DNA from 2 places in the Virgibacillus sp. M23 genome. Region 2 is predicted to be linked to the other one. Evidence: riboswitches for the same ligand, from Rfam matches in the RefSeq annotation. Region 2 holds a riboswitch; the other holds the start of a gene.

What was found. Region 2 has a riboswitch for thiamine pyrophosphate ahead of RVS70_RS19775 (YkoF family thiamine/hydroxymethylpyrimidine-binding protein). Riboswitches for the same ligand answer to the same signal wherever they lie in the genome.
Region 1: linked by a shared signal. The riboswitch ahead of thiW (energy coupling factor transporter S component ThiW) and the one ahead of RVS70_RS19775 (YkoF family thiamine/hydroxymethylpyrimidine-binding protein) in region 2 are both predicted to bind thiamine pyrophosphate.

The regions. Positions count from the first base shown of each region.
Region 1 is NZ_JAWDHA010000010.1:70,656-75,056, forward strand. Features, by position in the region: gene thiM (hydroxyethylthiazole kinase) at 1-413, opposite strand, end outside; gene thiD (bifunctional hydroxymethylpyrimidine kinase/phosphomethylpyrimidine kinase) at 410-1,216, opposite strand; gene tenA (thiaminase II) at 1,216-1,902, opposite strand; TPP riboswitch at 1,967-2,069, opposite strand; gene thiW (energy coupling factor transporter S component ThiW) at 2,058-2,555, opposite strand; TPP riboswitch at 2,760-2,871, opposite strand; gene RVS70_RS06325 (DUF2642 domain-containing protein) at 3,140-3,334, shown strand; gene RVS70_RS06330 (hypothetical protein) at 3,348-3,545, shown strand.
Region 2 is NZ_JAWDHA010000079.1:3,720-8,120, forward strand. Features, by position in the region: gene RVS70_RS19765 (energy-coupling factor transporter ATPase) at 1-852, opposite strand, end outside; gene RVS70_RS19770 (ECF transporter S component) at 849-1,430, opposite strand; gene RVS70_RS19775 (YkoF family thiamine/hydroxymethylpyrimidine-binding protein) at 1,427-2,035, opposite strand; TPP riboswitch at 2,152-2,254, opposite strand; gene RVS70_RS19780 (DctP family TRAP transporter solute-binding subunit) at 2,479-3,543, opposite strand; gene RVS70_RS19785 (sensor histidine kinase) at 3,993-4,401, shown strand, end outside.

The DNA.
Region 1 (4,401 bases), on a different contig from region 2:
GACTCAACACCTTTTGTTTTCCAAGGGATCTCCACAAGCTGTGCCATTTCGCCAGCATTACCTTTGATTGCGGTAAACTGTACTTCGTGTAGCAAATGCTTTACAGCTTCTTGGCGAAAGGTTGTAGCCGCTACGCCAACTGGGTCAAGTACGACAGGGATACCTTTTTTATTTGCGGCTATTCCTGCTAGTTTCATAGCTGATAGCTCGTTTAAAGTTGTTGTACCAATATTAATAAGTACACCATTCGCAGCGGTAGCCATTTCTTTAGCCTCTTGTTCTGCTTTTGCCATTATCGGTGCTCCACCAAAGGCTAACAGACCATTAGCTGTAAAATTCATGACTACTTCATTGGTTAAGTTATGGATCAATGGTTTTTGTTCTCTAACTGCTTGAATAATGGATTGTGTCATTGTTCCACCCTTTCTTTGCGTACCGCCCAATGATTTGTAGGTCCGTTACCGGCACCAAGTGAAAAGGAGTATTGAATAGCAGCTGTTACATACTGTTTCGCCTGCTTTACAGCTTCGTAAAGTGGTAGACCTTTACTTAGATGAGCAGTAATTGCCGCTGAATACGTACAACCTGTACCATGTGTATTCTTTGTTTGAAACCGCTCTGCTTCGAACGTGTAAAGCTTATTCCCATCATATAAATAGTCGACGGCTTTACCTTGCAGGTGGCCACCTTTAACAAGTGCTGCGCGTGCTCCAAAGCTTTTGACGATCTCGAAAGCCGCTTCTTGCAAATCACTTGTATTATCAATAGATTGTCCTGTAATATACTGTGCTTCAGGAATATTAGGAGTAACTACAGTCGCTAATGGTAATAGCTGCTGTTTGAGAAACGATCGAGCATCTTCCGATATTAATGGATCGCCACTAGTTGCAACCATGACAGGGTCCATGACATAGTTCACAACTGATTTGGACAAGTGCTCTGCAATAACCTGCATCATATCTTTGTTCGCAATCATACCTGTTTTTATGCTATGCACAGGCATATCTGATATAACTGAGTTTAGTTGCTCATTTATCATCGTAACAGGTAGATGGTGTACGTTTTGCACACCGGTTGTATTTTGTGCCACAACAGAGGTGATTACAGACATTCCATATACGGTTAGTTCTTGAAATGTTTTTAGGTCTGCCTGTATGCCAGCACCGCCACTCGGATCTGTTCCAGCAATAGTCAGCGCGCAAGGTATGCTAGCCATTAGCTGTTCACCTTTTCTGCGTTTGGCCATGATTCACATGTGTAGGCCATTTCCCAGAATTTAAGCTCCAGCTGGCAGCTTTTTCGAAAAGCTTCTCTAATGAGATCTTTTTCATCCTTGGCAGCATTTTCTGCAAGTATATCCAACCGTTTTCTCAATTCAAAGGTGGTATTATCTACATCACCACTTGCATAGAAACTAATCCAATCGTAAAAAGGGTGATCTTTATTAGGATTATACTGCTCCATTAATTCCCTACCAATTTCTAAGTATGTCCAAGGGCATGGAAGTAGAGCTCCTAGTATCTCACTAGACGTTCCCATTTGTGCATGATACATCATATGTTTAATGTAATGATCTGCAGTAGGTGGCAAAGGGTGTCCTTGTAAGGACGCATAGTCCACACCGATATGATTGCAGAAGTTATGATGTGGGTGGATTTCATCGTTTAATATAAAATTTATTTGATCAAAGAAATAAGCAATATCATCACGTTTCTTTGATTTGGATAGCGCTATTCCATAAATTTGCATAAAGGCATTTAAGTATTCAAAGTCCGCTTTAATATAATGTGCGAGCGCATCTTTAGAAATCTCGCCAGTCCCTATCCCCTGAACAAAGGGATGATTAAAAATAAGCTGGAAAATATCATTGTTTTCTTCTCTTAATTGATCAGTGAAATTCATATTTAGCCTCCTTCTATTATGGGAAGCCACTAGAGGTGTAAAAGTAGATAAATAGAGGATAATAATATGTTCCCCACTACTTTCCTGCGCTGGTATTATCCAGATCAGGTTCAAAGGGACAAAGGAAAAGTCCTTATCTCAGCAACAAAGCGCCCCTAGTAGTTTCCTTGTACGCGTATCGTATCTTCTTGCTTTACTCGTAATAAAATGAACCAGCCAATAAATGCGCCAGTTATGCTACTTACCAAAAACGATGGCATGAAAATGAAAGCGCCAGCAGCACTGTCCATAAACAATTTAGCAAATGGAACCGCTATGAATGATCCGATAATACCAGTACCAATGCTTTCTCCGATCACAGCCCACAGCTTTCTACCAAACCACTGATAAAAAAGCCCAGCAAGGAAAGCACCAACCATTGCTCCCGGAAAAGCAAGTAATGTACCAATCCCCAGCATATTTCGTAAAATTCCAATCATAAAAGCTATGACTACGGCTGGACCAGGTCCCAGTATTACTGCCGCCATTACATTTACTGCGTGCTGCACTGGATACGCTTTAGCAATTCCAGCAGGAAACCATAAGAATTGTGCTCCTAATGTTCCAATTGCTACGAAAATTGCCATCAATGTTAATACGTGCGTTCTTCTCACTTATTCCCTCCTTTCTATAAAAAGTGAGCATAGGACAACAATAGGAATTACCGACAATATGCGGTATAGCTTACGTCCTACACGCCTCTCCCCAGTAGCTATGGATGCTAAAGGTAGACAGCAAAGCATAATATACATCCACTCTGTTCTTATGAAAAAAACCAGATCCTCCATGGACCTGGCTTTGTGTAAGAAAATAGAAAGACGTTGCGTCTACTACTTCCCTCCGCTGGTATTAACCAGATCAGGTCCATAAGAGTTAGAAACGTCACGTGTTTCCTCTCAGCCCACATATTGGGCACCCCTAGTAGTTAAGTAACTTGTGAATTTAATTATGCTTTCAGCAACTAACAGAATCAAGCATAACAAATATATTGTTATTTGTCATGGGAAAAAAGGAATATAGCGTCTACCATTTAAAGCGCCTTTTTTTAATAGGCTTATTTGATAGGTTATCATCTATTATTTTATTTATGTTTATATGATAATGGTGGAATTAGTGATCCATAGAAATAAATGCCCTTACAGCTTAGTAAATGTAGCATATGGTAAATAGAAATTTATTATAGAAAGGATGAATCTAATTGGCACTTACTCCTTCTAAAATTAAACAAGTACTTCTAAATTTAATAAATGAACAAGTTCAAATTACTACTGCTTTTGGAATGGTAACGGGAACAGTTGATCAGGTTAAGAATGATTATACTGTCATTATCGAGGGATCTGGCGACCAAGTTTTGGTGAGACTGTATAAAATTGAGCTTATTAGTGAGCTATAAAGGAGGAATATAGATGTTCCAAATAAATCTTTTTGCCGAACTTTTAACGCGTATAGGCTCTGATGCTGAAATAGCTACTGATAATAATTTAATAGAAGGTACGCTTCTAAAGGTAACTTCACAATTGGTAATCGTTAACGATAATAGTGGTTATGGGCCTCAAGAAATATATATAGCATTTAATGCTATTAATTTTGTACGATTTTCTTAAGAATAATAAAGTTAGGTTTTGTTGGTTTAACAGTATTACTTTTGATTAAAAAGTATAACTTCTCGATTTGAAGGAGTTATACTTTTTTTAGTTATGCACCGTGCATGGATGAAAACTTGGCGTTGAAAGTCTGCTACAAGCTTGGCAGTAGGAACTGTTAGCGCATGGAAATGGCTATCGTGTGGTAGTGACTGAAAGAAGCTGGGCGTAAACTTCTGAACTGACGAACAGAAACTAGACAGAAGGTTTGATTAGTTCAGATAAGTCTGCGACATAAGACAAAGTCCAATACTGCCCATACAGTAAATTTAGCAGTTATATCGGAGGAAAGTTTTCATTCTAACAGGTAGAGATCTTATGAGGGGGCTGTGAGAGTTATAGGATAACGAGCCGATACAACCAAGATGGTGTATCTGATCTGTTAGAGAGGATTCTTTCAAGAAATAATCTCAATTAAGCTTATCTTCAAGTAGTCAGAAATAAAGGTACAACAGGGGGGGCGGGTATGTTGTGTGATCAGATGTATAGGTAAAAGTTATGGTATTGAGCATTAGGGAAATGGCAGAACGAGAGTCTGTCAGGTGAATATTATGGAAACGAAACCATTGAACCACTGAGGAAGTATCGAAAGTGTATAGAAGTCATCAAACTGAGGGGAAGTCATTTACTCAGGATCAGTTCGGAAGAAACCTGTTTACTGTCCGTTCGGTAGAGGGACAGATCCTTATAATACCATGGTGAAGAAAGAGTAGTTTAAGTATCTACAGGATGGTAATAATACAGATTGTCCATGATGTTCCTGTAACAAATCAGTTATAAGGAAATCTCTATCTTCATTACAATAAGGTCTAAGAAG
Region 2 (4,401 bases):
GCTATTGTCCATATATGTAACTAATGATGGGGTATCCTTGATTGTTAACGGTGGACTGATATAAGCAGCTTTGTTTTGTTCGGCTGCTGTAAGTACAAGTTTTGTTATTTTTGGCAGGCAAATCCCCTCTTCTAGCACGCTTTCTTTATTATCCGAAATGATCCGTGCTAGTGGGCCATCATACATACATTTTCCGTCCTTAGATAATATGAAAGAACGGTCGATAAAAGATACCCAGCCTTCCAATTGATGTTCGATAACGATTATTCCCATTGATTTTTTCTGTTTAATGGTTTGAATAGTCTTGATAAATTCTTTAGTCGCTTGTGGATCTAAATTGGCAGTCGGTTCATCCAAGATAAGTATCTCTGGTTCTAGTGCTAGCACACAGGCTAATGCTAATTTTTGTTTTTGTCCTCCAGAAAGGGATGAAATGATAGAGTGCTTGTCATCCATTAAGTCAACCATTTGTAATACTTCGTCTATTTTTCTAGCTATTTCAAGCGGCGGTGTACAAATATTCTCTAGGCCAAAGGCAATTTCATCTTCTACCGTTAACATACAAAATTGGCTTTCTGGATCTTGGAATACGACGCCAACTTGTTTGCTAATTGTACCGGGATGTGCATCGTGTATAGATTGACCGAATATGGTAACATCACCTGTCATTTTACCGTCTAATTCGCGCGGGTATATACCATTTAAACAGTGTGTTAACGTACTTTTTCCGCTACCACTTGGTCCAAGTAGTAGCATGGTTTCCCCTCTGTCTAACTGAAAGCTCAGATTAGAGATGATTGGTTTATCATTATCTTCATGAAACCAGAGTGAAAGATTAGATACGTTGATCATGATGCGGAACGTTCCTTTCTGATTTGTTTACCAAGCGCAAAACTAGATAGTACGCCTGTTTTCGCGAGTGAATCACTAATTGCTTTTCCAAGCAAACCTGAAATGATTGCCCCACTAATCATTCTTATACATAACATACCTAATATGTATGGAGTACTTAAGGCAGCATAGCCTGATCTAAAATATCCCCAAACAAAACTAAATATAGCTGCTCCAACACCGGCTAACATTAGCACCCAAAGTGAATAGCGTTTCCATTTTGTTAGCGCAAAGGCAGCTTCTGCGCCAAGACCCTGTATAATACCCGTAATAATAATGATTGGTCCCATAGCATTACCGAGGAGCATTTCTACCGTTGCAGCAATTGTTTCTGACAAAAATGCAGCTCCGGGTTTACGAATGATATAAGCCGCAATAATGGATACAATAAACCAAATACCAAATATAAAGTCATATCCTATGGGTCCCATGAACGACACGAGAATTTTTCCAATAGGTAAAAATGCTAAATAAACGATACCGAAGACTACGGAAAGAACAGACATAACAATTATTTCCTTTAGCTTCCAATTATTCAAAGTATCTCCCCCTTTTTAGATGGGCTATTTGCAGATATGGTGGTTGTCATAACTAGATGTGATGAATAACTACTTTCTAAATTTGTAAAAACACGTTCAAGTCCATCGAATATAAGTTTTCCATCCCCGTCTAGCCTTGTAGCATAGTGGATAGAGCTAACCTTAACCCCATGGAGCTTCATTTCCTCAATTTGGTTATAAATGATGTTCATATAATTTCCTCCACCCAACGGATAAAGGGAAAATTTGCCGGCAACTTCTTGCTGAAGGTCATTTGTATTTAAATTTAATCGATGGTCGTCCGTTGATAGATATACATCCCCATCGGAGTCTCCCGGACAGCCGATGGAGTAGGTGGCACTAAACACGACATGGTGTCCTGTGCTAGCCGCATGCAAAAAAAGTGCCTTGGTTACATCAAAAACATGTGTGATCTTGCCACGTACACAGGTTTCTACATCTGTTGTTTTAATCCAAACCTTAGATGTATCTACGTTTTTCAGTGAAGTTGTAATTACATCTACAAATTGATCTGTCATTGGATAGATGGCAAAAGAGCAACCAGCAATCCGACTATTAATACAGTTCAATGCTTGTTCGTTCATATCATTTTCCTCCTAATAAATAGTCATGTCAGTGAAGTTATACATAAATAAAAAAGACTGCATTCTTTGGGAATGCAGTCTTCAAAAATATATGTAGGCTATGCCTATAAAACGATATATGAACGACTGCACTTCCCCACGCTAGTATTATCTAGATCGGGTTATAAGGGTCAGAGTAGTCTCTTCTCAGCCATGTACATAGCTCCCCTAGTGCAATTTAAAATAGATATGCAGTTTTTATGTATTTATATATACTACTAATAGAATAGTTCAATTAGTGCTTTTTGTAAATACGATAAGTGATATACTGTGAAATAAAGCAACTTATAGAACTGCTAGACTTTTTGACTTGATACCTCACATTGCAATGAAGTACATGAACAATGTAATCAAAAGAGTAATAAGCTAAAATGTTGGGTGTATAAGAGAATAGTGAGCAGTTATCATTCTCTAGAATTATACTTATTCTGTATCCGATGTACCTCGTCCATTAACTCGTTGCCAATAATCGTAGTCATCTGATCGTATACAGCTTTCCATGCATTCTTCCATTGCTCTCTTTCTCTTGTTGTAAGAAAGTGAATAGTAACAACATCTTTTTTTCTTAATTCACGTGTATAATGATCATTCATCTCAATCGCGTGACGTTTCCCCCAATCCGTTGCTTCACTTAAGGCAGCTTGAATGGCTGATTGATTATATTCAGATAATGATTCCCAAAAAGGCTTATTAATAAAAACACCGTATCCGAGATAACCGTGATTGCTCATAGTTACAAACGGTTGATGCTCATAGAATTTTTTAGAGTAAATATTAGAAATCGTATTTTCCTGTCCATCAATAAAATGTACTTCCAAGTTTTGATAAGTTTTATTAAATGGTAAGCTACTTGTGCTAGCATGTACTTGATTAAATTGTTCCTTAATAACAGGACTAGGCATAATACGGAAATGGAGTCGGTTTACATCATCTGGTAGTTTGATAACGTGTACTTGATTCGTAAGCTGTTTATAACCGTTATACCAAAAAGTCAAGCCCTTCACGTTTGTATTATGAAGGTTTGCAAGCAATGTTTTCCCTATTTTACCCTCATATGCTTCCGTTACTGCCTCGTGTGTAGGGAATGCATAGGGGAGATCAAGGATACCCCATTTGGGAAATAGCTCACTTACCTTAGCTGTTGCCGGGGCAATCATTTCAACATTCCCATTTTGGATGGCTTCCCACTCATTGGTGTCATTATATAGAGACCCATTTGCATAAATGTGGACTTTGATTCTTCCATTTGTTTTTGCTTCTACAAGTTGAGCAAACTTCCGGGCTGTTTGTCCCTTTGGTGTGTCAGTCGCAACAACATGACTAAACCGAATGATGATTTGTTCACGTAATCCCTCTTGTTCATCATCATAATCATCTGTTCCACGAATTGTCTCGAAGTCAATTCCAATTACGACAGCGGAAACAAGTCCTGTTATAATAAATGTTAGAATTATAAAAAAGTTTCGCAAATAATTACCTCCATGAACTAAATAGAGAAAGTTCAGTGTGTGGTCATTCATCCCGCATATAACCGCAGTAAGCTCCCGCTTCAAGTAATAAAGAGAAACCAATATGGGCGATGGATCGACTGCCGGTAAATGTCCGATTGGTTCGGGCCTCCATGGAAGTAGGTCACAAAGGCGTTGCCACAGGAAGTGGCGAATGAAGCCTTTGTACGTATTTGTTTTAGTAAAAACGGACGGAAGTTTTACTTTATCCCGCATATAACTGGCAGTAAGATACCCACTTCAAGCAATAAAGAGAAACCAAAATGGGAAGTGTGGAACAACTGCCAGTAAATGTCCGATTGGTTCACCTAACCATCCGTGGGGATAAACAAAACCCCCCCACGGATGGAAGTTTCACTTTATTTTATCATAATATTCTATCAATCATTAAACTTAAGGAGAAGTGGGGAATGGTAAGTCTTCGTAAAATGCCAATTAGACTAAAGATTATGATTCTATCTTTTGGGATTGTTCTATTTACGCTCTTAATTGGTGGCATTATGCTTATCGGCAATCTTTTTCAAGGAAAAGAAGAAGGGCTTGGTGAGCGTGGACTTATGACAGGGAGGATCGTGGCGAACTTACCAGAAATAAAGGATTCAATTGTAAAAGCACGAGGCTGGAAAACAATCAATCCAATTGTTGAGCGAATACGTACGATTAATCAAGTTGATTACATTGTTGTTTTAAATATGAACCGTATCAGATTCTCCCATCCAATCGAAAAACAGCTCGGAACGGTATCGTCAGGGAAGGATGAAGGGGCTGCTTTTGCTGAGCATAGTTATGTTTCAAAAGCGAAGGGGGAACAAGGAACTG